DNA from 3 places in the Kitasatospora viridis genome. Region 1 is predicted to be linked to each of the others. Evidence: riboswitches for the same ligand, from Rfam matches in the RefSeq annotation. Region 1 holds a riboswitch; each other region holds the start of a gene.

Region 1 (9,275 bases):
TGCTGACCGCCCGGACCGGGACCGGCGAGCGGACCGTCGACCTCGGGCAGATCGCGCGGATCAGCAGCTTCGAGTTCCTCTCCCGCGGCACGTACGATTCGCCCGCGCTCATCGTGAAGGACCGCCGAGGAGTGCGGCTCGGCGTGTGACCACCCTGGAGGGCTACCGGCTGGTCCGCGACGCCGTGGAGCGCCAGGCGGCCATGCCGGTAGTCCCGGCGCCGCGGATCTCCCGCACTGCCCGCCGCATCCTCGACCGAGGCCCTGCCCGCTTGGTGGGAGTTCCTCCGGGGCTGGGCGTACTCCTGTACGGGACGGCCGTCGGCGTGGCCTGCCTGATCGTCGCGCTGGAGGTCGCCCGGACCTGACCGTGGCACGGGAGGCGGCGGCCGACGCGGGCGCCTCCGCGAACGGGTCGCGCCGCGGAGGCGGTCCGATGGGCCGTCAGCTTCGTTCGCCTCGGCCCGGGTCCGGCTAGTTCACGTAGAGGTCGGCCTCGCCGAGGATGCCGGAGCCGGTGAAGCCGGGTTGACGGGGTCCAGGTGCAGTAGAAGGCGGTCCACTGGTGGTTGGTGACGCCGAGGCTGCCCATGCTCTGGCACTGGTCCTGGTAGTAGTACTCGGCGTGCCAGGTGTAACCGGGCGCGGGGGCCGGGGCGGCCTCGGCGGTGCCGGCGGCCACCAGGCCGGCGCCGAGCGCGAGGGCGAGCGCTGCTGCGGTACGGAGACGTCGCGTCATGGTGCGGGGCCTTTCGGTTGTGGGGGAGGGGAGTTGGGGTGCGGACTCCGCCGTGGCGGGGTCGGAAGAAGGCTAGTGAACTGGTCTGGACCAGTCAATGGGTTCCATTCATCTCAGCTCACCGGGCGGCGATCTCTCAAGATTCCGGGAGGGCAGCTCTCAGACCCGTCAAAGACTGGTCTGGCCGACTGTCGGTATGACGTCGCTCCTCCATGTGCCAAGGTCAGGCCGAGTCGCCCGGTTCGTCCCGGCGAACGCGCGGGTCGGGACGGGCGGGCCCAGACGCGAGCGGGTCGTCACCCTCGACCTGATGCGCGGCTACTACGTGGCGATCCTCGCGGCGGTGCACCTCGACTACCTGCCCTCGCTGCTCGGGGACGTGGACGGACGGGGTTCGCTGCTGGTCTCCGAGGCGGAGAACTTCTTCCTGATCGCCGGACTGCTGGTCGGCATGCTGCGCCGGCGCGACCTGGAGCGGCACGGGGCGGCGCGGATGGCGCGCAACTCCTGGCAGCGGGCCGGCCGGCTGTACCTGGTCGCCGTGACGCTGACCCTGCTGTTCACCTGCATCGGACGGCTGGCCGCGGCACGCGGCGTCACCGCGGTCAAGGTCGGCCTGGACACCGGCTCCTCCCCGGCGGCCCTGCTCTGGCGGGCCGCGATGCTGCGCTACACCTACGGCTGGGCCGACTTCCTCACCTTCTACGTGCCGATGTTCCTGCTGGTGCCGCTGGCCGTCTGGCTGCTCTCCCGCCGGCTCGCCGCGCTGGTGGTGCTGCTCGCGTACGCCGGCTACGTGCTGCCCTCGCAGTTCGCCACCGGCGCCGCCAGCCCGTTCCTGCAGTGGGGCGTCTACTTCTTCCTGGGCACCGTGGCCGGCTACCACTGGGACGACCTGCGCGGCTGGGTCGGACGCCTGGCACCGCGCCGGCGGCTGACGCTGCGCTGGGCCCTGGTGCTGGCCGCCGTGCTGATCTACGCCGCCGGCACCGTGCTGCTCTACCACCCGGAGTGGACCAGCTCGCCGCTGTACAACGAGCTGTTCCAGAACAACCGGCTGGGCCTGCTGCGCCCGGTGATCGCACCGGTCAGCGCGGCCGGGACCTACGTGCTCATCCGCCGTTTCGAGGCCCCGATCGCGCGCACGGTCGGCAAGGTGCTGCTGCCCTTCGGCCGCAACTCGCTCTACGTCTACGTGGCGCAGAGCTTCTTCATCTTCCTGGTGCCCTTCGTCTTCGGGCCGCGCGGCTTCTGGTTCAACACCAGCGTCGACCTGACGATCATCGCTGTCGTCTTCTGCGCCGTGCGCACCCGCTTCCTGGCCTTCCTGCTACCGGGAGCCTGACCGGTCCTAAGACTGCGGCGCGCTCTCGACGAACTCCAGGAGGTTGCCGACCGGGTCCTGGGTGTAGAACCGGCGGCTGGGCGGCAGGGTCTCGTCCCACACCACCAGGGCGCCGAGCTCGCCGAGGCGGGTGGCGAACTCGTCGATCTCGCTGACGGCGAGTCCGGGGTGGGCCTTGTGGGTGGGGCGGAACCCCTCCTCGATGCCGAGGTAGATGCGCACCCGTCCGCCGTCGGCGGCGAACCAGCAGCCGCCGGTGTCGGCGAGCGGGGCGGGCTTGGCGATCTCGGCCATCTGCAGCACGTCGCCGTAGAACGCCCGCAGCAGCGGCTCGGTGCCGGGCGGCGCGGCGAGTTGGACGTGGTCGAGCGCGGTGATCATGGATGTCTCTTTCCGGGGTAGGGATTTCGGGGGTCGGAGCGCGCCCGGTCAGGCGAGCGCCTCCTGCTCGGTGCGGTCGGGCTCCTCCTCCAGGTGCCAGTGCAGGTCCTGGATGCCCGGTTCGAGCGAGAGCCGGGAGACCACCTGCTCCAGCGCCGCGGCGACGTCGCCGGTGATGGCGACCGTGGCCCGCAGGCTGGCGGTGTCCTCGCGCTCCCGGCGGGCCCGCAGGCCGGTCGGGGCCAGGCCGGAGCCGGCGAGCGCCTGCAGCAGCAGGGCGCGGACGTGGCTCTCGGAGCGGCGGTCGCACCGCAGGTGGACGGTGGCGCGGACGGTGGCGTCCGGGTCGGTCCCGCTCGCGGGCGCCCGGTCGAGCAGCCGGCCGGCCGGGCGCAGCACGAGGTGCACGGCGAGCACGGTGAGCGTGCCGAGCAGGGCCAGGTCGAGGTGCCCGGAGGCGGCCAGCACGCCGACGGCGGCGGAGCACCACAGGGTGGCCGCGGTGTTGAGGCCGCGCACCCCGGCTCCGTCGCGCAGGATGACGCCGCCGCCGAGGAAGCCGATGCCGGAGACCACGTAGGAGGCGACCCGGGTGGGGCTGGTGGCGTCGCCGACGGCCTCGCTGTAGAGCACGAACAGGGTGGCGCCGGCGGCGACGAGGGCGTTGGTGCGCAGGCCGGCCATCCGGGCGCGCCACTGGCGCTCGACGCCGATCAGGGCGCCGCAGCCGACGCCGGTGGCGAGGCGGGTGAGGAAGTCGAGGGTGGTCAGGGTGTGCACGGGGGCACCTCCTTGTCGGGAGGGCGGCCGCCGGGCGCGCACCACCGGGACCCGCGGCGGCGGCACCGCGCGGGTCTGACGCTCCGTCAGAAGAGCGTGCAGGGAGGGTGGTTATCGCATGCCGACGGAGAACGAGGACAGGCGGGGGCAGGGGCTACTGTGGCCCGGACTACTGCAATCCATGTCTCTCGCCTCCTCCCGGTCGCACGCGCCCCGTGGCGCGCGTCATCGACTCGGCAAGGAGTTCACCGGCGCAGCCGCGATGCGCGGCCGCAGTGGTGCCGGTTCACCCCAACTCGTCAGAGCTTTGGCACTCCACGGCGTGATCCCTGCCCCGACCGCCGGCCGGGGGCCCATAGCGGGGCGCGGGAAGCCACTTGGGGTCAACCCTTAAGTCGGGAAGACCTGTCCTGAACCTGGGCGTCTCTCGACGTCGTCGGGTCAGTGGCCTGTGTCCGTGAAGACGCCTCACCGAACGAGGTGCCTTTCAAACCTCGCCAAGCCTAGACCCGATCCGGCGGGTCACTAAACACCTTTACGAAGTCTTGACCTTTTCCCCGGTGTTCGAGCACCCGGGTCGGTGGTCGGGTCAGGCTCGGCCGGGGGCGCGCCGGGCGCCGAACCACCTGCCCAGCCGGGACAGCTGACGGGTGCCCAGGAGGCCGAGCAGTGTCACCCCGACGCCGGCCACGCAGTCCAGCAGGTAGTGGTTGGCCGTGCCCATCACCACGACGGCGATGGTCGCGGGGTAGAGCAGCCCGAGCACGCGGAGCACGCGGTTGCGGCTGTGCCGGAAGACCAGCAGCCCGCACCACAGGGCCCAGCCGACGTGCAGGCTCGGCATCGCCGCGTAGTCGTTGGTCATCGCGGCGAGCCCCTTCGGCACGCCGCCCCCGCCGCTCCACCAGCCGAGCGAGGAGTGCAGGGCCAGCACGTCGACGAACCCTGACGAGTTGTCGAGCAGTCGTGGCGGCGCGGTCGGGAACGCGATGAACCCGACCAGCCCGAGGGTCGTCGTCAGCACCAGCCAGGTGCGGGCGCGCACGTAGTGCTCGCGGCGGTAGCGCCACAGCCAGAACAGCACGCCCGCCGTGACCGCGTAGTGCAGCGTGGCGTAGGCGAAGTCGGCGGGCACGCCCAGGCAGGGGTGCTGCGCGAAGAGGCGGTTGAGCCAGTGCTCGGGGCTCAGGCCCAGGGCCCGCTCGCCGGCGAGCAGGTCACGGCCGTGCTGCTGGGCCTGCGGCAGGCTGCTGCTGGCGAGCAGGCGGCTGCCGTCGTAGGCCGCGTACACCAGCAGCAGCAGTTCCCACCGGGCGCGGCGCCACCACGGCCGCCGCGCCGCGGCGGCCGGCAGTGCTTCGAGTGACGGCGCTTCGAGAGGTGGTGCGGCGGGTCCGTCGAGCCCGCCGGGTGCCGTGTCGATCGTGGCACCGGGCTGGGCGTAGTCGTTCTTCAGCGTGATCCCCTCCTTGAGCGCGTGAGCTCCGGGGCGGCTGGTTTCACGTGCTGACGACCCGGCAGGGTTGTGGACACGCCGAACCGGACCTCCATGCTTCCCCCGCTTCCGCCGACCGCCGCGGCACTCGTTCGTGTGCTTCACGCGCGACTGGATCTTAACTCTTGGCAGGACTGCCACGTGTGCGGCCACCCGGTGCGAACGCCGCCCCCCATATCCCCCATGACCTGCGGCCCGGCCGACGCGCCAGTCTGACATGTGCCCGGCGAGCCGGAGGCCGTGACACGCCAGGGCCGGCCGCCGGTCAGTTCCCCGGCCGTGCGCGGTACTTGACGGCCGCGCGGCGCAGCCCGCACGCTCGGCGGTCTTGGCGGTCTTGGCGCACGAGTCCGGAGGGGTGCGATGGCACGGGGCGAAGGTGGCCGGCGGGTCCGGCGGGTGCTGTTCGTCGCGCTGGGCGTGTCGGTGGGGCTCTGCGCGGCCCTGGCGGTGGCGGTCGCGGCGCTCGCGGTGCGGGTCGACGGGCACAGCATGCAGCCGACGCTGGCCAACGGGCAGCGCCTGCTGACCGTCCCGGGCACGGGCGGCACGGCGCGCCGGTTCGACGTGGTGCTGCTGCGCGCCCCCGGGCGGGACACCACCATCGTGAAGCGGGTGATCGGCCTGCCCGGCGACCGGGTGGAGATCGACTCGACCCCGCAGGACCCGTTCACCGTGCTGGTCCAGCCCGGCGGCAGCGGCCAGTGGTACCGGGTGGACCAGTCGACCTGGCCGGGGCAGGCGCACCGGAGCAGCAACTGCTGCCAGCCGGACGGCCGCCGGGACGCGACCGCGCACGCGCAGGCGGTGCCGCCGGGCAAGCTGTTCTTCCTGGGCGACAACCCCGACGGCTCCGACGACGCGCGCAGCTACGGCTGGGGCGACCTGGCCACCGTCAGCGGCCGGATCGGCCTGCGGGTCTGGCCGCTGGGCGCGTTCGGCCCCCTGCCGACCGGCCCGACGCTGTCCCCGGTGCCGGCGCCCTCCGCCTGAAGCGGGAATTCGCCGAGCGGAAAAGCGATACGGGGCGTAGCGGAAATGGCAGCCGGAAAGGGATCAGCGGAACCGGATAAACGAAACGGCGGGTAGCGGAATTCGGTGCCGTCAGATTCCGGCCGGGGCAGGCGGTTCCGGCCCGGTCGGTTCCGCATCGGTCGGTTCCGGCTCGGGGTCGACCACCCCCGAGACCCGCATGACGATCTCCGCGATCCGCCGCACCGCCTCGGCGCGCCCGGACTGCTCGGGGTCCGCCGAGGACTGGAGCAGGTGGCTCGCGGTGAGGCGCACCACGGCCTCCACGGCGAGCGAGCGGGAGAGCGGGTCGACGTCCGGCCAGACCTCCTCGGTGTAGCCGGTGAGCAGCTCGGAGACGGTGTCGAAGGCGGCGCCGGAGCGGGTGGTCAGGTAGGCGAGCAGCCCGTTCTCCTCGTCCCGATCGGCCGTCAGCACCGCTCTGAGCAGCGGGTTCACGTCCGCCTCGCGCAGGATGAAGCCGACGCCCGCCTCGGTGGCGGCGCGCAGCCGGCCGCGGTTGGCGTCGAGCTGCGCCAGGATGCCGAGCGCGATCCGGTCGAGCTCGCGGGTGAAGAGCTGCTGGCCCAGGCCCTCCTTGGAGCCGAACTCGTTGTAGACCGTCTGCCTGCTGACTCCGGCCACGGTCGCGATCTCGGTCATGTGCAGCCGGCGGAATCCGCGGTCGGCGATCAGTTCGGCGGCCGAGTCCAGCAGCCGATCGCGCACCGGGGACCTTTCGGGATCGCGGTACCAGGCCATTCGCGGAGTCTAGTCAGCGAATCCTGCTCGGCTTATTGACGGACCGTCTGATAGTGCCTACGTTCTGGACACACTGCCAGAACCTGTAAACCGACTCGGGTGGATTCCTCACGGTTCCTCCCGTCATCGGCTCATCGGCAGTGCCCTCACCCACCCCCCCGCCGTAGGCGGGAAGAGCGTCGGAGTGACCCATGCAGGAGAGATCCGAGGAAGGCACCCCACAACACACCGAACCGTCGAGCGGGGCGGCGGTCGCGCCACCGCGCGGCGTCACCCGCTGGCGGCGCAGCGCCCTGGTGGCCGTGCCGGCCGCCGTCGCGATCACCGCCATGGCGATGGCGATGACCGAGGGCGCGCTGGCGGCGAACCTGTCGCTGACCGCCGTCCCGTTCACCCTCAGCTCCACCACCGTCGCGGCCCCGAAGGGCCTCGGCACCGTCATGACCACGGTGAACGCCGGCAGCAACCCGGCCGCCGTCTCCGAGGTGGGCCTGCCGAAGGCCGGCCTGGACGGGGTCTGCATCCACGCCACCCAGTCGGTGAACCTGCCGCTGGTCGGCACGGTCGGCACCTGGTCGCTCAACATCACCTCACCGGCGGCCGCCACCCCGCTGACCACCGCTCAGCTCGACGCCGGCCAGGGCCTGCAGGCCAGCAACCTGATCCTGGACGGCAACGCGATCACGGGCGCCAGCGCGACCCTGAACGCCAGCGGCACCACGCCCAACACCATCGGCGCGGCGGCCGACAGCGCCAACATCAAGAACAGCGGCATCACCGACGGTTCGGCCGGCCAGTTCGGCTTGGACGCGACCGGCGGCGAGACCGACATCAGCGGCCTGAAGGCCAACGCCAACGGCGCCACCCTCGGCGGCGCGATCACCCTGCCCAACCTCAGCATCTCGCTGGTCAACGGCGACACCGCGGGCAAGGGCACCGGCGGCAGCGACTGCTGACCCGCCCACCGCACACCCGGGTGGAGTCCGACCCACCAGGACTCCACCCGCACCGCGGCCCCCACCGGCCGGGAACCGCACCACCCGCCCCGACTCCCCACGCCCCGCGAGGTCCACGATGGCCGAGAACCACCCAGGCCCGCTCCGCCGGATCTGGCTCGCCCACCGCCGCTGGCGCCGCACCCGGCCCTTCTGGGCCGCGGTCTGGACCGCCCTCGGCGGTTTCATCATCTTCTACCTGCCGCTCGCCCCGATCAGCGCCATGCTGCACGTCGGCCTCGGCGGCATCACCGGCATGGCCGGCGGCGCGATCCTGATGGCGCTGGCCCTGCTGATGCTGCTGATCCCCAGTCAGCGCTACACCGCCGGGGTGATCGCGGTGCTGGTCGGCGTCGCCTCCTTCCCGCTGACCAACCTCGGCGGGTTCTTCGTCGGGATGTTCCTCGCCGTCCTCGGCGGCGCGATGGCCGTCGGCTGGATGCCGGCCAAGCCGGCCCGCAGGTGGCGGCGGTTCCGGCGGATCCGGACCGAGGAGAAGGAGGCCTGATGTCCAGTCAGTTCCCGAACGATCCGGCGAATCCATCACAGAGTAGGCAGTCATGACGATCCGTCAGTCGTCCGCCCGATCGCACGGCACCCCACCCCTGCGCCGCCGGATCCGCCGCTGCCGGGCGACCGTGCGGTTCTGGCGCCACCGCGGCCGCGCGGCCGCCACCGAGTGGAACCGGCGGATGCTGGCCGAGGCCGCCGACGACACCCGGCGCGGCACCCGCTGGGGCCGCTCGGCCGCCGTGCTGCTGCCCGCTGCGCTCGGGGTCGGGGCGCTCGGGGCGAGCATCGCCACGGGTGCGCTCGCGGCGAGCTTCAACGTGACCGACACCCCGTTCACCCTGATGTCCAACGGCGTCTCCGGCACCGGCTTCGGGGCCGTCCTGAACACGCCCACAGTCGAGTCGAGCACCGGCAGCACCTCGAACACCACCGCGATGGCCCGGGTCGGCTTCGCCAGCGCCAACCTGGCCGGGCTGTGCGGGATCGTCCACCAGTCCTTCGCCGGGGTGGGGTACTCGCTGCTGCTGACGGCCGGTCAGCAGGTCACCGTCACCCCGCCGACCACCTTCACCACCGACCTGAACGCCTCCAACCTCTACATCGAGGCGCCCTCGCTGAGCGCCAGCGGCAGCACCACGCTGCAGAACGCGGTGCTCGGGATGGCCGCCGACCAGGTGATGGTGGCGGGCTCGCCGCTCACCGGCGCCCAGGCGGGCGGCTTCGGCCTCGGCTCGGCGGGCTCCGGCCCGGGCGGCAGCACCGTCAACCTGGCCGGGCTGAACGCCACCGCGAACACCGCCGAGATCGCCGGCTCGCTGACCCTGCAGTCCCTCTCGATCAGGGTGGTGCCCGGATCGGCGACCTCGTGCTGACCGCCACCGCCCGGGGCGTCCGCGCGGGCCGGCGCTGGTTCCGGGCCTTCCGCCGCACCCGCCCGTTCTGGGGCTCGCTCTGGCTGGTGCTGGGCGGCTGGACGGTGCTGAAGTTCTCGCTCGGCGCGATCCGGCTGGTCACGGTCACCGGGTTCGACGCGCTGGCGGGCTACCTGGTCGGCGGCGGGATGATGCTGTGCGGGCTGATCCCGCTGGCGCTGCCCCGGCAGCGCTACACCTTCGGCCTGCTCGGCACGGTGCTGGCCGTGGTCTCGCTGGTGGTCTCCAACCTGGGCGGCTTCCTGCTCGGCATGCTGCTCGGGGTGCTGGGCGGCGCGATGATCGTCGGCTGGGGCCCGCGCCGCCGGCGCCGCGCCCGGGCC
Region 2 (9,275 bases), on a different contig from region 1:
GCGATCCACGAGGCACGGGCGGCCGGGGTGCCGGTCTGCGTGGATCCGGCCTCCACCGGCTTCCTGACCGAGCTCGGGACGGCGTCCTTCTGGGCCACCGCGGCCGACGTCGACCTGCTGCTGCCCAACCTGGCCGAGGCCCGGCTGCTCAGCGGCGAGCAGGACCCGGAGGCGGCGGCGCGGGCGCTCAGCCACCGGGTCGGCACGGCCGTGGTCAAGCTCGGCCCGGACGGCGCGGTCGCCGCCCGGGACGGCGCGGTGATCGCCCGGGCACCCGGCACGGCGGCCCGGGCGGTGGACAGCACCGGCGCGGGCGACGCCTTCGCCGGCGGCTACCTGACCGCGCTGCTCGCGGGCGCCGACCAGCAGCGGGCGCTGGCGGCCGGGTGCCTGGCCGGCGCCCGGGCGGTCGAGGTGGTCGGCGGTCGGCCCGAGCGGTTCTGACGGATCGTCGGGATGCCTGTCAGCGGGCCTTTTCTGATTGACCGTCAGACTGTTTCTCAGCGGCCGACTTCGCGGCGCAGGAAGTCCTCCACCGTTTCGCGGCGCAGCAGTTGGCGGGCCCGGCCGTCGCGCACCGCGATCAGCGCGGGCCGGCCGACCAGGTTGTAGGTGGAGGCCATCGAGAGCTGGTAGGCGCCGGCCACCGGAACGGCGAGCAGGTCGCCGGGGCGCAGGTCGGCGGGGAGGTGGGCGCCGGGCACCAGCACGTCGCCCGCCTCGCAGTGGCGGCCGACCACGTCGATCGGCACCGGCTCCGCGTGCGAGGCGCGGCCGACCAGGCGCGCCGTGTACCGGGAGCCGTAGAGCGCCGGGCGCGGGTTGTCGCTCATCCCGCCGTCCACCGCCGCGAACACCCGCCCGTCCGTCCCGTGCTTGACCGCCAGCACCCGGTACAGCGCCACCCCGGCCGGCCCGACCACCGCACGCCCGGGCTCGACCAGCAGCCGCGGCACCCGCAGCCCGTGCGCCGCACAGGCGGCCGCCAACCGGGCGGTGACCAGGCGGGCGTACTCCGCCAGGTCCAACTCGGGGTCGCCGGGCAGGTAGGCCACGCCGTGGCCGCCGCCGAGGTCCAGCTCCGGCAGCTCGACCCCGTGCTCGTCCCGGATGCCGGCCAGCAGGGCGGTGATCCGGTCGATCGCGGCCAGGAACGGCTCGGGATCGGTGATCTGCGAGCCCAGGTGGCAGTGCAGCCCCGCCAGCCGCAGCCCGGGCTGGGCCAGCACCCGGCGGACCGCCTCGGCCGCGTCGCCGCCCTCGATCGGGAAGCCGAACTTCTGCCCGGCCACCCCGGTCCGCACCGCCGCGTGGTGTCCGGCCGCGACACCGGGCAGCACCCGCACCAGCACCCGCTGCGGCTCGTCCGCCACGGTCAGCGCGGCGAGCCGGGGGATCTCGGCCAGCCCGTCGATGACGATCCGTCCGACTCGCAGCCGCAGCGCCAGCCGCAGCTCCTCGGGGCTCTTGGCGTTGCCGTGCAGCAGCATCCGCTGCGGCGGGAACCCGGCCGCGGCGGCCAGTTGGAGCTCGCCGACCGAGCAGACGTCCAGCCCGAGCCCCTCCTCCTCGACCCAGTTCGCCACCGCGCTGCACAGGAAGGCCTTGGCGGCGTAGTGCACTTCGGCGTGCGGCAGGGCGGCGCGGTAGGCCCGCGCCCGGGCGCGCAGCTCCTGCTCGTCGAGCAGGTAGAGCGGGGTGCCGAACCGGTCGGCGGCCTCCGCCAGGCCGACCCCGCCGACCGCGAGGTCGCCGCCGGGCCGGGTGCGGGTGGAGGCCGGCCAGGGCGAGCCGGGGGCGGTGGGCGTCCCGGCGGTCGACGCGGTGGCGGTCGGTGCGGCGGCGGCGCTCGGCCCGGTGGTGGCGACGGTGGTCATCGGCTGCTCCTCTGACTGGTGCGTGTCCCCAGTTCAGCGCCGGGCCCACCGCCCGCGCAGCCGCTTTGACGAACGGCGTACGCGAACGCCCGCGGTTTTGACGTCGAGTTGACGCTTTGCCGGATATTGGCTCGGAGGCGCAGTAAGAACTTGTTAAAATACGACCCTGGTGTGCCGGGAAGTCTGGTCGGCCGGGGGACGGACTGCGGCGGTCGCCGACAGCGACCCCGAGAACGAAGCCCGAGGTCTCGGTCCATGCGCGCGGTCGGAACTGTCCTGCTCCTGGTGGTGCTGGCGACGAGTGTGGCGACCGGCGCCCGGCGATGGCGGATCCCCGCCCCCTCCCTGCTCGTGCTGGCCGGCCTCGCCGTCGCGCTGGTGCCCGGCACCCCCGCACTGCACATCGCGCCCGAGACCATCGGCCTGGTGGTGCTGCCGCCGCTGCTGCACGCCTCCGCCGAGGAGCTCTCGCTGCGCGACCTGCGCACCGTCTGGCGCCCCGTCACCGGGCTCGCGCTCGGCCTGGTGCTGGCCTCGGCGGCCGCCGTGGCCGGGCTGGCCGCCTGGCTCACCCCGCTGCCGCTGCCGACCGCCTTCGTGCTCGGCGCGGTGCTCGCCTCCACCGACCCGGTCGCGGTCAGCGCGCTCGGCCGCCGGCTCGCGCTGCCCGGCCGGGTGCAGGTGCTGGTGCAGGCCGAGAGCCTGTTCAACGACGCCACCTCGCTGGTGCTCTTCCGGGTCGCGGTCACCGTCGCGGTGGCCTCCTCCGCGTTCAGCTGGGGCGGCGCGGTCGGCGAGTTCCTGCTGCTGGCCGGCGGCGGCAGCCTGATCGGCGCGGCGGTGGCCGCGGTCGTCACCCAGATCCGCCGGCGCACCACCGACCCGGTGCTGGAGACCGTGATCGCCCTGGTCACCCCGTACGGCGCGTACGTGCTGGCGGAGGGCGCGCACACCTCGGGCGTGACCGCCGTGGTGGTCGCCGGGGTGCTGCTCGGCCGCTCCGGCCACCGGCTCACCGACGCCCGGATCCGGCTCCAGCTGCACGCCGTCCAGGCCGTGGTGATCTTCCTGCTGGAGAGCGTGGTGTTCAGCCTGGTCGGCCTGGAACTGCCCACCATGGTCCGCGAGTTGCCCGCCGGCACCGGCCTCTGGCCGCTCCAGGCACTGGTCGTGGCGGCGGCCCTGGTCGCCCTGCGGGTGCTCTGGATGCTGCCGCTGTCCACCGCGCTGCGCCCCAGCGGCGGGCGGCCCTCCTGGCGGATAGCCGGCGTGGTCAGCTGGGCCGGCACCCGGGGCGTGATGCCGCTGGCCGCCGCCCTGTCCATCCCGCTGACCGCCGCCGACGGCGCCGCCCTGCCCGGCCGGCCGCTGGTCCTGGTGCTCACCACCGCCGTCGTCGTCTTCACCCTGGTGGTGCAGGGGCTGAGCCTGGCCCCACTGGTCACCCGCTCCGGCCTCGCCCTCGAACCCGAGCACACCCTGCGCGAGGAGCAGCAGGCCCGCGCCAGCCTGGCCCACGCCGGCCTCGAACACCTCGACGCCCTCGCCGAGTTGGAATCCACCCCGGAACACCTCCTGGACCGCGTGCGACGCAGCCTCCAGGCCCGCCTGCACCACGCCGAGGACACCGCCGAACCCGACGCCTCCGCCCCCACCCTCCTCGCCTACCGCGACCTGCGCCGCGAGGTCATCGAGGTGCAGAGCGCCGAACTCCACCGCCTCTACGACACGCACCGGATCAGCGACACCACCCGCCGCCAACTCCAGCGCGACCTGGACCTGGAGGAGGCGGCGCTGGGGACGGTGTGATGACCCCCGGGCGCCTCTAGGATCGGCTCCATGAGGTCACCGAGGTCCGATGCCGCGTAAGCCGCCGGGCGTGGTGCGCGCGACCCCGCCCGAACACCCGGGGCCCGCCCCGGTCAGCCACCTGCTGATCGGCACCTGCCCCGGACCGCCGGCGTGCGCTGCCGTCCACACGTACCTCTTCGTCGACGGCCTGGACCTGATCGAGCGCAGCCACAGCGGCGCCGTCGGCATTCCGCCGCACCTGCTGCTCAGCCCCGGCGGGCCGCTCTACCCGACTGACCGCGCCCGCACGGTGACCGTGGCCGACCCGCCCCTGGGCTCCAGCAACTCCTTCGGAGTCGAGATCCGGATCCGGATGCGGGGCGGGACCGTCATCTGGAGCGACCTGATGTACCCCGGCGCGGACCGCGCGCCCATCTGGGAGGTGCGCTTCGAGCTCGCCCACTACCTGACCGAGCTCGAACGCGCCCACTCCCGCTGGGGGAACGCCGGTGGTTCGTAGGACCCCAGAGCGCCATTCCGGGCAGCCTGACAGGGCACCCTTGGGACGTCGATCCTGGTCAGGAGCGGTCGCGGCGCTCACGTTGTCGGCGAGCGGGCTCGGTTAGGCTGCCCCGCATGGTCGAGGGACAGCGGGAGCACTGGGAACGGACGTACGACGAGCATCCGGAGATGTACGGGCCGGAGCCGTCCGAGCCGGCGGTGCACGCGGCCGAGGCGTTCCGTGCGGCTGGTGCCCGCGAGGTGTTGGAGTTGGGGGCCGGGCACGGGCGGGATGCGCTGTACCTGGCCCGGGCCGGGTTCTCGGTGACCGCTGCCGACTTCAGTCCCGTCGGGCTCAACCAGCTCGCCGATGCCGCGGCGCATGACGGGTTGTCGGGTCGGCTGCGCACCGTGGCGCACGATGTGCGCACGCCGCTTCCGCTGGCCGATTCCTCGGTGGACGCCGTCTTCGCGCACATGCTGCTCTGCATGGCGCTGCGCACCGCGGAGTTGCACGCGCTGACCGCCGAGGTGCGCCGGGTGCTGCGGCCGGGCGGCAGCTTCGTCTACACCGTGCGCCACACCGGCGACGCCCACTACGGCGCGGGCACCGGCCACGGGGACGACATCTGGGAGCACGGCGGCTTCGCCGTGCACTTCTTCCCGCGCGAACTGGTGGACGCCCTGGCCGAGGGCTGGGACCTGCGGGAGGTCCAGCCGTTCGAGGAGGGCGCCCTGCCGCGCCGGCTGTGGCGGGTCACGATGTCGCGCGAGTCGAACCAGGGTCTGGTCTGACCGGTCCCGCCGATCCTGCGCAGGCGCAACATAGGCGCACCATAGGCGCAGGATCGGCGGGGCGCGCGCCCTAGGCCGCCGCCTGCACGAGGCGCGGGTCGTACTTGTAGCCGACCTGACGGACCGTCGCGATCGCGTCCCGGTGGCCCGGGCCGAGCTTGCGGCGGATCCGGGCGATGTGGGTGGCGATGGTGCGGGTGTCGCCGTTGTCGGGGCGGCCCCAGATCGCCTCCATCAGCTGGCCGCGGGAGTGCACCCGCAGCGGGCTGGCCACCAGGTGGGCGAGCAGTTCGAACTCCAGGAACGGCAGCTCTATCGGGCGCCCGTCCACCAGGACGGTGCGCTGGTCGACGTCGACCACCAGGCCGGGCAGCTCGGTCCGGGGAACGTCGGGGTGGTTCGCCGAGAAGACGACGTCGAGTCGGGGGTAGCGGATGGCCATGTCGAAGCTCCTTGGGTGGTGCGGGTTCAGCGGTCGGCGGTCCAGCGGCAGGCCAACCGGGTGGCCCCGTCGGCGGCGGTGACCGACTCCCAACGGGCCCGCAGCCGACGCGAACCGCCCTGCGGCCCGTCGGGGGTGACGGCGTGCAGCACCGGACTGTCGAACGGGCTCTCAGCGAGGCGCTGGACGGCCTGGGCGAACGCGGCGCGCAACGAGCGGGTGCGCGGGCGGCTCAGCTGGACGGACTGGAACGAGGCAATGACGGACATCTGGTGTCACCTCCGTGACCGGGTCTGCGGGCATGCCGAACACGCCCATGGACAGAACTGATGGGGGAAAAGGGAGTTGAGTGGGTGTCAGTGGGCGAGGGCGGACTGCACCAGCTTGATGACGACCAGGATCATCGCGATGAACAGGTACCCGCGCAGGGCGCCCATGCCGATCTTGCGACCCGTCGACATCACCGGCATCGTCAGCGTCTCCAGCGGCGGCATCCGCCAAGTGTCCCGGCCGGTACGGTCGATCGGGTCCTCCTTGGTCGCGGTGCGCTTGCGGGTGAAGGCGAAGCCCGCCGCCAGCACACCCACCACACCGCAGCCGGCCATGATGTCCAGGATCGCGCCCGAGGAGATGTCCGGGAACAGCACCGACGCGGTCAAGATGATCGACAGCGTCACCAGCACACCCACCACCGCGGACGTGAACGCGTTCGTCTTCGGCCCGTTCGTCCACGGCCCCAGCACCTGACGGTCGTTGCACAGCAGCAGCAGGAACACCGACGCCGACGGCAGCAACACCCCCGCCAACACCTGCACACCCTGCGTCAACAGACCCAGCGTGTGGTCCGAGGCCACCAGCACGATCCCCGCCGCCGCACACACCAGACCCGCGTACACCGCGTAGAACCCCTTCGCCCCACCGATCCCCCGGTGCAGCGAGTGCTTGATCCCGAACACGTCACCGATCGCATAAGCCGTCGACAGCGACACCGCGAACGCACCGATGATCGAGGCGTCCAGCAGCGCGATCGCGAACAGCACACCCACCAGCTTGCCCGCGTGCGCCTCCAACCCCCTGGCCACCCCGGCCGCGTCCGAGAACTGCCCGAACCCGTCCGTGCCCGCGAACGCCGCCGCCGCGAACCCCATCATCGCCGCCGCACCCACGACCACGATCACGATGCCGATCCACAGATCGACCTTCTCGTACTTCATGAACCGCGGCGTGATCCGCTTGTCGATCACGTAGCTCTGCTGGAAGAACAGCTGCCACGGCGCCACCGTCGTACCCACGATCGAGATGATCAGCAGCATCACCGTCGCCAACTGCCCCGTACCGCCCGGCATGTTGGGCACCACGAAGTCGTGGCCCATCTGCGAGCTCTTCGGGTGCACCATGAAGTAGATCGGGACCAGCAGCAGCGAACCCGCGCACAGCGCCACCGCGATCCGCTCGAACCGCCGGAACGAACCCGTGAACGCCGACGCGATGATGATCGCCGCCGCCAGCACCACCGACGCCACCTTCGGCAGCCCCAGGTACCCCGCCGCCAGCGTCACCCCGATGAACTCCGTCACCAGCGTCAACGCGTTCAACAGGAACAGGTCGATCACACTGAACGCGCCCCAGAACCTCCCGAACCGCTCCAGGATCAGCCGGGCGTGCCCCACCCCGGTCACCGCACCCAGGCGCAGCACCATCTCCTGGTTCACGTACAGCACCGGAACCAGCAGCAGCAGCGTCCACAGCAGGCTCGTGCCGTAGTTCTGCCCCGCCTGACCGTACGTCGAGAACGCACCCGCGTCGTTGTCCCCGACCATCACGATCAGGCCCGGCCCCACAATGGCCAGCAACGTCTTCAACTTCGCCGACAACCCCTTGCGCGGAGCGTCGTCGTCCAAACGAATGGTGCCCAGAGCACCCTTGATGTCACCGATGTGCGCGTCGTCCAGAACGGCGGCGCGGGGTGCCGGAACCCCGGCGGTGAGGTCGGTCTTGGTGGTGATGTCGGTCATGGCAGGCCTCCCTGGCCCCCCGATGACGGGGGAGGTCGGTGGCAGGCAGCAGCGATCCGCCCTGCGAGGGCCGTCCGGGCAGCACGAACTGACGTCGTGTCGGACGAAGGCGCAGAGAAGGTGGTTACCGCGTGCCGTAGGAGTACGAGGACAGGCGGGGGTAGGGGCAACTGTGGCCCGGACTACTGCAGTCCATGTCTCTCGCCTCCTCCCGGTCGCACACGCCCCGTGGCGTGTGTCATCGACACGGCAAGGAGTTCGCCAGTGCGCACGACGGCCTACTGGCTCACCCCAACTCGTCAGAGCTTTGGCACTTCACGGCGTACTCCCACCGGAGTGGGCAGCCACTTGGGATCAACCCTTAGGTCGGGAAGATCTGTCCTGACCCTGGGCGTCTCTCGACGTCGTGGGGTCAGTGGCCTGTGTCCGCGAAGACGCCTCACCGAACGAGGTGCCTGTTTTTGGATCCACTGCAAAACCACAACAAGGTTACTCCATGTTCGGGCAACCACTTCAGCCCTTTACGGAGTTTTGACGACCTGATTGCTACTCAGGCGGTCGGGTGCCCGGGCCGGCCGGGCCGAACTGCGCGGCGTGCTCGGCGATCCGGCGGACCGCGTCGACCGGCAGGTCGAGGTGCTGGGCCAGCCACTCGGGGCGGTGGCCCTGCACCGCGAGCAGGTAGGCGGTGTGGATCCGGGCGTCGTACGCCACCTCGGGCGAGGTGGTGGCGGCGAAGTCGCGGGCGTCCAGCAGGTAGAGCCGGGCCGCGCCGTCGCGCAGGGTGAGCCGCAGACAGCCGCGCGGCTGCGGGCCCCGGTCCTGCGGGTGGTGCTGCGGGTGGTGCTGCGCTGCGGCCGGCTGGTGCCGGACGTGTCGCGCGATGGTCAGGATGGACATGGCCAACCTCCGGTGTGCGCACGCGAGTTGACGGTACGTCGAGGACGCCGTCGACCAGCGTTGATCGAACGGGATGCCGGAAGGCGGTCGCCACTATAGCCACCGTTTGTGTCGTCACCGCCGCCTTGACAGCGTTCGCGAGAGCTGGGCCGTACTGTTCGCCGCGGCGCCCGTCTCCGATCCCGGCGCCGCTGTGACGGGGCGTCGACTCCGCAGGGTGGGCCCGCTCCGTCAGGCGGCCACCAGTGGGCGCACCCGCCGGGCCGGGCTCCGCTCCGGGCGCCAGATCCGCGCCGCCGCGACCGCCGCGACCGCCGCGAGGGCCCCCTGGGCGAGCACCGCCGCCGCCAGGCCCGCCGTGGCGCCGAGCCAGCCCGCGAGCGGATAGGTGAGCAGCCAGCAGCTGTGCGAGAGCGAGAACTGGGCGGCGAACGCGTCGGCCCGCCGCTCCGCGCTGACGCAGCGTCGGATCAGCCGGCCCGCCGGCGCGTTGACCGAGGCACAGGCCGCGCCGAGCGCCGCCCACACTGCAAGCAGCGTCGGCCACTGCCAACTCCCGCGCCCGCCGGCCATGGTGAGGCCGGTCAGCGGCACGAAGAGCGCCGCGATCGCGAAGCCGCCGCCGAGCAGCACGACCCGGTCCGACACCCGCTCCAGCACCCGGGGCAGCAGCAGCGCGGCCGTCATCGACCCGGCCCCGTAGGCGCCCAGCGCGAACGCCACCGCGCCCGCTCCCAGGTGCAGTTGGTGCCGCACGTACACCACGGTGTTCACGTAGACCACCGCTCCCCCGGCCGCCACCGCGAGGTTGAGCGCGAGCAGCGCCCGCAGCCGGGGTTCGCGCCAGAGCAGCCGCACCCCTGCGGTGGACCGGGCCAGCGCCCCGCCCTCGACCGGCCGCCGCACCGGCTTCGGCAGCACGGCCGAGACCACCAGCGCGGCCGAGGCGAGGAA
Region 3 (9,275 bases), on a different contig from region 1:
CCGCCGAACTGATCGCCGACCGCGGATTCCGCCGGCTGCACATGACCGAGATCGCGACCGTGGCCGGAGTCAGCAGGCAGACGGTCTACAACGAGTTCGGCTCCAAGGAGGGCCTGGGCCATCAGCTCTTCACCCGCGAGCTCGACCGGATCGCGCTCGGCATCCTGGCGCAGCTCGACGCCAACCGCGGCCGGCTGCGCGCCGCCACCGAGGCGGGCGTCGGCTTCATCCTGCGCGAGGCGGACGTGAACCCGCTGCTCAGAGCGGTGCTGACGGCCGATCGGGACGAGGAGAACGGGCTGCTCGCCTACCTGACCACCGCTCCGGCGCCGCCTTCGACACCGTCTCCGAGCTGCTCACCGGCTACACCGAGGAGGTCTGGCCGGACGTCGACCCGCTCTCCCGCTCGCTCGCCGTGGAGGCCGTGGTGCGCCTCACCGCGAGCCACCTGCTCCAGTCCTCGGCGGACCCCGAGCAGTCCGGGCGCGCCGAGGCGGTGCGGCGGATCGCGGAGATCGTCATGCGGGTCTCGGGGGTGGTCGACCCCCGAGCCGGAACCGACCGATGCGGAACCGACCGGGCCGGAACCGCCTGCCCCGGCCGGAATCTGACGGCACCGAATTCCCGCTACCCGCCCGTTTCGTTTATCCGGTTCCGCTGATCCCTTTCCGGCTGCCATTTCCGCTACGCCCCGTATCGCTTTTCCGCTCGGCGAATTCCGCTTCAGGCGGAGGGCGCCGGCACCGGGGACAGCGTCGGGCCGGTCGGCAGGGGGCCGAACGCGCCCAGCGGCCAGACCCGCAGGCCGATCCGGCCGCTGACGGTGGCCAGGTCGCCCCAGCCGTAGCTGCGCGCGTCGTCGGAGCCGTCGGGGTTGTCGCCCAGGAAGAACAGCTTGCCCGGCGGCACCGCCTGCGCGTGCGCGGGTCGCGTCCCGGCGGCCGTCCGGCTGGCAGCAGTTGCTGCTCCGGTGCGCCTGCCCCGGCCAGGTCGACTGGTCCACCCGGTACCACTGGCCGCTGCCGCCGGGCTGGACCAGCACGGTGAACGGGTCCTGCGGGGTCGAGTCGATCTCCACCCGGTCGCCGGGCAGGCCGATCACCCGCTTCACGATGGTGGTGTCCCGCCCGGGGGCGCGCAGCAGCACCACGTCGAACCGGCGCGCCGTGCCGCCCGTGCCCGGGACGGTCAGCAGGCGCTGCCCGTTGGCCAGCGTCGGCTGCATGCTGTGCCCGTCGACCCGCACCGCGAGCGCCGCGACCGCCACCGCCAGGGCCGCGCAGAGCCCCACCGACACGCCCAGCGCGACGAACAGCACCCGCCGGACCCGCCGGCCACCTTCGCCCCGTGCCATCGCACCCCTCCGGACTCGTGCGCCAAGACCGCCAAGACCGCCGAGCGTGCGGGCTGCGCCGCGCGGCCGTCAAGTACCGCGCACGGCCGGGGAACTGACCGGCGGCCGGCCCTGGCGTGTCACGGCCTCCGGCTCGCCGGGCACATGTCAGACTGGCGCGTCGGCCGGGCCGCAGGTCATGGGGGATATGGGGGGCGGCGTTCGCACCGGGTGGCCGCACACGTGGCAGTCCTGCCAAGAGTTAAGATCCAGTCGCGCGTGAAGCACACGAACGAGTGCCGCGGCGGTCGGCGGAAGCGGGGGAAGCATGGAGGTCCGGTTCGGCGTGTCCACAACCCTGCCGGGTCGTCAGCACGTGAAACCAGCCGCCCCGGAGCTCACGCGCTCAAGGAGGGGATCACGCTGAAGAACGACTACGCCCAGCCCGGTGCCACGATCGACACGGCACCCGGCGGGCTCGACGGACCCGCCGCACCACCTCTCGAAGCGCCGTCACTCGAAGCACTGCCGGCCGCCGCGGCGCGGCGGCCGTGGTGGCGCCGCGCCCGGTGGGAACTGCTGCTGCTGGTGTACGCGGCCTACGACGGCAGCCGCCTGCTCGCCAGCAGCAGCCTGCCGCAGGCCCAGCAGCACGGCCGTGACCTGCTCGCCGGCGAGCGGGCCCTGGGCCTGAGCCCCGAGCACTGGCTCAACCGCCTCTTCGCGCAGCACCCCTGCCTGGGCGTGCCCGCCGACTTCGCCTACGCCACGCTGCACTACGCGGTCACGGCGGGCGTGCTGTTCTGGCTGTGGCGCTACCGCCGCGAGCACTACGTGCGCGCCCGCACCTGGCTGGTGCTGACGACGACCCTCGGGCTGGTCGGGTTCATCGCGTTCCCGACCGCGCCGCCACGACTGCTCGACAACTCGTCAGGGTTCGTCGACGTGCTGGCCCTGCACTCCTCGCTCGGCTGGTGGAGCGGCGGGGGCGGCGTGCCGAAGGGGCTCGCCGCGATGACCAACGACTACGCGGCGATGCCGAGCCTGCACGTCGGCTGGGCCCTGTGGTGCGGGCTGCTGGTCTTCCGGCACAGCCGCAACCGCGTGCTCCGCGTGCTCGGGCTGCTCTACCCCGCGACCATCGCCGTCGTGGTGATGGGCACGGCCAACCACTACCTGCTGGACTGCGTGGCCGGCGTCGGGGTGACACTGCTCGGCCTCCTGGGCACCCGTCAGCTGTCCCGGCTGGGCAGGTGGTTCGGCGCCCGGCGCGCCCCCGGCCGAGCCTGACCCGACCACCGACCCGGGTGCTCGAACACCGGGGAAAAGGTCAAGACTTCGTAAAGGTGTTTAGTGACCCGCCGGATCGGGTCTAGGCTTGGCGAGGTTTGAAAGGCACCTCGTTCGGTGAGGCGTCTTCACGGACACAGGCCACTGACCCGACGACGTCGAGAGACGCCCAGGTTCAGGACAGGTCTTCCCGACTTAAGGGTTGACCCCAAGTGGCTTCCCGCGCCCCGCTATGGGCCCCCGGCCGGCGGTCGGGGCAGGGATCACGCCGTGGAGTGCCAAAGCTCTGACGAGTTGGGGTGAACCGGCACCACTGCGGCCGCGCATCGCGGCTGCGCCGGTGAACTCCTTGCCGAGTCGATGACGCGCGCCACGGGGCGCGTGCGACCGGGAGGAGGCGAGAGACATGGATTGCAGTAGTCCGGGCCACAGTAGCCCCTGCCCCCGCCTGTCCTCGTTCTCCGTCGGCATGCGATAACCACCCTCCCTGCACGCTCTTCTGACGGAGCGTCAGACCCGCGCGGTGCCGCCGCCGCGGGTCCCGGTGGTGCGCGCCCGGCGGCCGCCCTCCCGACAAGGAGGTGCCCCCGTGCACACCCTGACCACCCTCGACTTCCTCACCCGCCTCGCCACCGGCGTCGGCTGCGGCGCCCTGATCGGCGTCGAGCGCCAGTGGCGCGCCCGGATGGCCGGCCTGCGCACCAACGCCCTCGTCGCCGCCGGCGCCACCCTGTTCGTGCTCTACAGCGAGGCCGTCGGCGACGCCACCAGCCCCACCCGGGTCGCCTCCTACGTGGTCTCCGGCATCGGCTTCCTCGGCGGCGGCGTCATCCTGCGCGACGGAGCCGGGGTGCGCGGCCTCAACACCGCGGCCACCCTGTGGTGCTCCGCCGCCGTCGGCGTGCTGGCCGCCTCCGGGCACCTCGACCTGGCCCTGCTCGGCACGCTCACCGTGCTCGCCGTGCACCTCGTGCTGCGCCCGGCCGGCCGGCTGCTCGACCGGGCGCCCGCGAGCGGGACCGACCCGGACGCCACCGTCCGCGCCACCGTCCACCTGCGGTGCGACCGCCGCTCCGAGAGCCACGTCCGCGCCCTGCTGCTGCAGGCGCTCGCCGGCTCCGGCCTGGCCCCGACCGGCCTGCGGGCCCGCCGGGAGCGCGAGGACACCGCCAGCCTGCGGGCCACGGTCGCCATCACCGGCGACGTCGCCGCGGCGCTGGAGCAGGTGGTCTCCCGGCTCTCGCTCGAACCGGGCATCCAGGACCTGCACTGGCACCTGGAGGAGGAGCCCGACCGCACCGAGCAGGAGGCGCTCGCCTGACCGGGCGCGCTCCGACCCCCGAAATCCCTACCCCGGAAAGAGACATCCATGATCACCGCGCTCGACCACGTCCAACTCGCCGCGCCGCCCGGCACCGAGCCGCTGCTGCGGGCGTTCTACGGCGACGTGCTGCAGATGGCCGAGATCGCCAAGCCCGCCCCGCTCGCCGACACCGGCGGCTGCTGGTTCGCCGCCGACGGCGGACGGGTGCGCATCTACCTCGGCATCGAGGAGGGGTTCCGCCCCACCCACAAGGCCCACCCCGGACTCGCCGTCAGCGAGATCGACGAGTTCGCCACCCGCCTCGGCGAGCTCGGCGCCCTGGTGGTGTGGGACGAGACCCTGCCGCCCAGCCGCCGGTTCTACACCCAGGACCCGGTCGGCAACCTCCTGGAGTTCGTCGAGAGCGCGCCGCAGTCTTAGGACCGGTCAGGCTCCCGGTAGCAGGAAGGCCAGGAAGCGGGTGCGCACGGCGCAGAAGACGACAGCGATGATCGTCAGGTCGACGCTGGTGTTGAACCAGAAGCCGCGCGGCCCGAAGACGAAGGGCACCAGGAAGATGAAGAAGCTCTGCGCCACGTAGACGTAGAGCGAGTTGCGGCCGAAGGGCAGCAGCACCTTGCCGACCGTGCGCGCGATCGGGGCCTCGAAACGGCGGATGAGCACGTAGGTCCCGGCCGCGCTGACCGGTGCGATCACCGGGCGCAGCAGGCCCAGCCGGTTGTTCTGGAACAGCTCGTTGTACAGCGGCGAGCTGGTCCACTCCGGGTGGTAGAGCAGCACGGTGCCGGCGGCGTAGATCAGCACGGCGGCCAGCACCAGGGCCCAGCGCAGCGTCAGCCGCCGGCGCGGTGCCAGGCGTCCGACCCAGCCGCGCAGGTCGTCCCAGTGGTAGCCGGCCACGGTGCCCAGGAAGAAGTAGACGCCCCACTGCAGGAACGGGCTGGCGGCGCCGGTGGCGAACTGCGAGGGCAGCACGTAGCCGGCGTACGCGAGCAGCACCACCAGCGCGGCGAGCCGGCGGGAGAGCAGCCAGACGGCCAGCGGCACCAGCAGGAACATCGGCACGTAGAAGGTGAGGAAGTCGGCCCAGCCGTAGGTGTAGCGCAGCATCGCGGCCCGCCAGAGCAGGGCCGCCGGGGAGGAGCCGGTGTCCAGGCCGACCTTGACCGCGGTGACGCCGCGTGCCGCGGCCAGCCGTCCGATGCAGGTGAACAGCAGGGTCAGCGTCACGGCGACCAGGTACAGCCGGCCGGCCCGCTGCCAGGAGTTGCGCGCCATCCGCGCCGCCCCGTGCCGCTCCAGGTCGCGCCGGCGCAGCATGCCGACCAGCAGTCCGGCGATCAGGAAGAAGTTCTCCGCCTCGGAGACCAGCAGCGAACCCCGTCCGTCCACGTCCCCGAGCAGCGAGGGCAGGTAGTCGAGGTGCACCGCCGCGAGGATCGCCACGTAGTAGCCGCGCATCAGGTCGAGGGTGACGACCCGCTCGCGTCTGGGCCCGCCCGTCCCGACCCGCGCGTTCGCCGGGACGAACCGGGCGACTCGGCCTGACCTTGGCACATGGAGGAGCGACGTCATACCGACAGTCGGCCAGACCAGTCTTTGACGGGTCTGAGAGCTGCCCTCCCGGAATCTTGAGAGATCGCCGCCCGGTGAGCTGAGATGAATGGAACCCATTGACTGGTCCAGACCAGTTCACTAGCCTTCTTCCGACCCCGCCACGGCGGAGTCCGCACCCCAACTCCCCTCCCCCACAACCGAAAGGCCCCGCACCATGACGCGACGTCTCCGTACCGCAGCAGCGCTCGCCCTCGCGCTCGGCGCCGGCCTGGTGGCCGCCGGCACCGCCGAGGCCGCCCCGGCCCCCGCGCCCGGTTACACCTGGCACGCCGAGTACTACTACCAGGACCAGTGCCAGAGCATGGGCAGCCTCGGCGTCACCAACCACCAGTGGACCGCCTTCTACTGCACCTGGACCCCGTTCAACCCCGGCTTCACCGGCTCCGGCATCCTCGGCGAGGCCGACCTCTACGTGAACTAGCCGGACCGGGCCGAGGCGAACGAAGCTGACGGCCCATCGGACCGCCTCCGCGGCGCGACCCGTTCGCGGAGGCGCCCGCGTCGGCCGCCGCCTCCCGTGCCACGGTCAGGTCCGGGCGACCTCCAGCGCGACGATCAGGCAGGCCACGCCGACGGCCGTCCCGTACAGGGAGTACGCCCAGCCCCGGAGGAACTCCCACCAAGCGGGCAGGGCCTCGTCGAGGATGCGGCGGGCAGTGCGGGAGATCCGCGGCGCCGGGACTACCGGCATGGCCGCCTGGCGCTCCACGGCGTCGCGGACCAGCCGGTAGCCCTCCAGGGTGGTCACGCCGAGCCGCACTCCTCGGCGGTCCTTCACGATGAGCGCGGGCGAATCGTACGTGCCGCGGGAGAGGAACTCGAAGCTGCTGATCCGCGCGATCTGCCCGAGGTCGACGGTCCGCTCGCCGGTCCCGGTCCGGGCGGTCAGCAGGTTCGGGTCGGCCTCGTGCACGCGCAGCGGCCCCCGGGCCGAACAGGTCGTGGCAGCCAGCATCGGCAGCAGCCCGCCCACGAAGGCCACGAAGAGCACGAACGGCGGATCCGGAGCCGGCCGCACCCAGAGCGCCGGCCCGAGCGTCAGCGCCACAACCACGCCGAAGTAGAGCATTCCCCGCCTGCGGGCCTTCGCCCTCGCCAGCGCCGGTGGTACCCCCGAGTCGTCCACGACCGGCAAGCCTAGCGCTGTGACCGCAGGGGTTCGCCGGGTTTGCCGAAAAGCCGGTAGCAGTACAACCCGCCAGTCCGGACCCTGTGGTTCATGACGTGGACGCTGAGCACCTCGCTGGACTATTTCCGCTCCGCGGCAAGCGAGTTCCTCGCTGCTCATCCTGCGGCGGTGGTCGGAGTTGAGGCATTCGCCCGCAGTCAAGGAGCCGAGTTTCATCGCGGCGTGACGGCCCTGGTAAGCCCGAGTTCGACAGTTGGCGGGCACACGATCATGTCGGATTTCGGGTGTGACCTGCGGGAATAGGCGTGAGGTGCCGTCGGGGGCGTGTGTCCACGCCTCCGACAGGTCTTTGTCCTGGTCAGGGCCTATTCGGCGGTGGTGAGGCCGCTCAACTTTGCCGGCATCGGGATGCCGCAGCTCTTGAAGATCCGCTCGTGGGTGTCGGTGGTCTGGGTGGTCTGTTCGAGCCGTCCGGCGGGCCCGGCGAGGGTGACCTGATGGATGCGCTGCAGTTCGGTTCTGATGGTCCGCCAGGTGAGGTCGGTGCGGCGTTCGGCGACGCGGATCAGTAGCAGCGCGAGCCAGCAGAGCAGGACGTGAGCGCGGATGCGGTCGTCGAGGCGGTGGTAGACCGGCCGCAGATACAAGGTCGACTTCATGGTGCGGAAGGCTCGTTCGGCTTCCAGGAGGTTCTTGTAGCCGAGTGCGACATCCTCGGCCGTCAGGTCCGGGTCGGACGTGGCCAGCAGGTACTTCCCGTCGAGGTTGGCCTCGGTCTTGGCCTTGGCGCGGTCGATGGACAGTCGGCCGGTCGTGGACTGCTTGAGCCAGCGGCCGAGGGAGGGGTGGTCCCGCAGTGCGCACTCGGCCTTGCGGTGGGGCGCGTCGGACGGCATGACGGCTCGCTTGAGGCCGGCCTTGGCGGCGCGCTCCCTGGCCTTCTTGGCGTCCGCCGCGCGGGCGGCGGCGATCCGGTCGAGTTCTTCGGTGATCGCCTGGAGTTGCTGCTCGCGCCGAAGCTTGTCCCGTTCGGCTTCGGCGGGGTTGTGGCAGATGATCCAGCGTCTGCCGGGATCGGAGTCCAGGCGGACCTCCTTGACCCGCAGGTTGTCCCGGACGTGCTGGTAGCGGCCCTGCCTGGCGAGGGCCTCGGCAGCTTTTGCGGAGCCTTCGCGCATCTTGACGCCGGTGATGTAGTGCCCGCCGGCGCGGGCGAGGCAGGCGAGGTTGGCCTCGCCGGAGAAGCCGGAGTCGGTGACGGTGACCACCCGGCCCAGGCGCCAGGCCCGCAGATCGGCTTTGACCTGCTCGATCACGCTCTGGTCGCTCGTGTTCCCGGCCCAGGTCCAGCAGCGGACCGGGATGCCCTCGCGAGTGACGGCCAGGCCGATCACGACCTGCGGGAGGTCCTTGCGGTGGTCCTTGGAGTGCCCGTAGCGGCGAAGGGCCCCGTCCGCGGTGTCGGCGTCGTCGCGTTCGAAGTAGGTGCTGGTGGTGTCGAAGAAGATCAGGTCGACCTCTAGGTCGAGGAGGTTCGCCGCGGCGAAGAACACCGCTTCCTGCACGGCGGATTGGGTGTCTTCGCCGACGAGCAGATCCATGGCCCGGTAGGCGTGCTGTTCGGCGATCTCACCCGCGCCGGGGATCACCACGTCCCGACTCGCCCACTCACTCGCGGCCCGCTTGGAGTCCGGTGCCACCGCCCGGTTGGCGACCAGCGCGAACAGCGCCCGCTCCACGTCCGTGCGAAACCGGCGCGCGTCCAGCACCTTGGCCAGGGCCTGGTCGATGCCCAGCAGCTTCCACAGGCCGTCCAGCAGCCAGACCGCACCGAGCGGGCGGGAGGCCACCACCTCCAGCGGGCCACCCTCGACGCCCAGCGGCTCGGCGACGTCCACGTCCGTGTCGCCGAGGTAGCGGTTCAAGGACGCGACCAGACGCCGCAGGGAGTCCAAATCAAGCTTGTCCTCCCGCCCGAGGTTGAGCAGCACGTCAGCCTGCGTCGTGCCGCCCACCCGCCGGTTCGTGGCCAGCTGCACGTACCGAACAACGCTGCCGTCCTTGTTCCGCCGCTGGGTCTTCCGCACGTACATGCCCGCATGATGCCCAGTCAGCCCGGGCCACAGCAGCAGAACACCTGAACTCGCGTGCCCGCAGCCCGATACCGCTCCAGACCACTCAAATCACGCTGACCTGCGATGACATCCGATCGCACCCGGTCGTGTGCCCGCCAACTGTCGAAGCCGGGGTAAGCGTCGAGTCTTGTCAGTTCCGGATGCCAGGATCTCGGTACTGGCCGATGATCAACAGGAGTCCTTGCATGCCGACCGCTACCGCCTCCGGGACCACAGTGCCCTACCTCCGCCAAGGGTCCGGCCTGGGCCTGTTGCTACTGCACGGCACCAACAGCGATGGCGCAACCGGGTTCGGACCGGTGATCGACCGCTTCACCGACCAACGGACGGTCCTCGCGCCCGACTACGCCGGCTCCGGCGGCTCGACCGTCCCTGACGGACCGCTGGACCTGGACCTGCTGACCACGCAGGCGGCCGCGGTCATCACCGACGCCGCCACGGGACCGG

Evidence for each region. A riboswitch is a leader RNA that binds a small molecule or an ion and turns the genes downstream of it on or off. The one in region 1 is predicted to bind magnesium.
Region 2: another riboswitch for magnesium. It lies ahead of FHX73_RS25985 (NRAMP family divalent metal transporter); the one in region 1 lies ahead of FHX73_RS44345 (MgtC/SapB family protein).
Region 3: another riboswitch for magnesium. It lies ahead of FHX73_RS30680 (MgtC/SapB family protein); the one in region 1 lies ahead of FHX73_RS44345 (MgtC/SapB family protein).

What each region holds. Positions count from the first base shown of each region.
Region 1 covers NZ_VIWT01000009.1:299,691-308,965, forward strand. Annotated here, with positions in the region: gene FHX73_RS44325 (hypothetical protein) at 1-149, shown strand, start outside; gene FHX73_RS44330 (hypothetical protein) at 146-367, shown strand; gene opgC (OpgC domain-containing protein) at 935-2,083, shown strand; gene FHX73_RS44340 (VOC family protein) at 2,090-2,464, opposite strand; gene FHX73_RS44345 (MgtC/SapB family protein) at 2,513-3,244, opposite strand; M-box (ykoK) riboswitch at 3,528-3,731, opposite strand; gene FHX73_RS45455 (phosphatase PAP2 family protein) at 3,834-4,535, opposite strand; gene lepB (signal peptidase I) at 5,103-5,732, shown strand; gene FHX73_RS44360 (TetR/AcrR family transcriptional regulator) at 5,844-6,512, opposite strand; gene FHX73_RS44365 (cholesterol esterase) at 6,704-7,468, shown strand; gene FHX73_RS44370 (DUF6114 domain-containing protein) at 7,587-8,015, shown strand; gene FHX73_RS44375 (DUF6230 family protein) at 8,068-8,892, shown strand; gene FHX73_RS44380 (DUF6114 domain-containing protein) at 8,886-9,275, shown strand, end outside.
Region 2 covers NZ_VIWT01000001.1:5,785,086-5,794,360, reverse strand. Annotated here, with positions in the region: gene FHX73_RS26020 (carbohydrate kinase family protein) at 1-444, shown strand, start outside; gene lysA (diaminopimelate decarboxylase) at 501-1,877, opposite strand; gene FHX73_RS26010 (Na+/H+ antiporter) at 2,133-3,686, shown strand; gene FHX73_RS26005 (hypothetical protein) at 3,736-4,188, shown strand; gene FHX73_RS26000 (class I SAM-dependent methyltransferase) at 4,305-4,964, shown strand; gene FHX73_RS25995 (winged helix-turn-helix domain-containing protein) at 5,035-5,406, opposite strand; gene FHX73_RS25990 (hypothetical protein) at 5,433-5,675, opposite strand; gene FHX73_RS25985 (NRAMP family divalent metal transporter) at 5,763-7,421, opposite strand; M-box (ykoK) riboswitch at 7,705-7,879, opposite strand; gene FHX73_RS25980 (hypothetical protein) at 7,968-8,321, opposite strand; gene FHX73_RS25975 (MFS transporter) at 8,553-9,275, opposite strand, start outside.
Region 3 covers NZ_VIWT01000002.1:763,415-772,689, reverse strand. Annotated here, with positions in the region: partial or broken gene FHX73_RS47710 (hypothetical protein) at 1-56, shown strand, start outside; gene FHX73_RS47705 (hypothetical protein) at 26-661, shown strand; gene FHX73_RS47355 (S26 family signal peptidase) at 724-909, opposite strand; partial or broken gene FHX73_RS47350 (S26 family signal peptidase) at 1,127-1,354, opposite strand; gene FHX73_RS45060 (phosphatase PAP2 family protein) at 1,922-2,623, shown strand; M-box (ykoK) riboswitch at 2,726-2,929, shown strand; gene FHX73_RS30680 (MgtC/SapB family protein) at 3,213-3,944, shown strand; gene FHX73_RS30675 (VOC family protein) at 3,993-4,367, shown strand; gene opgC (OpgC domain-containing protein) at 4,374-5,522, opposite strand; gene FHX73_RS30665 (hypothetical protein) at 5,719-5,985, shown strand; gene FHX73_RS30660 (hypothetical protein) at 6,091-6,690, opposite strand; gene FHX73_RS30655 (hypothetical protein) at 6,784-6,996, shown strand; gene FHX73_RS30650 (IS1634 family transposase) at 7,059-8,786, opposite strand; gene FHX73_RS30645 (alpha/beta fold hydrolase) at 9,014-9,275, shown strand, end outside.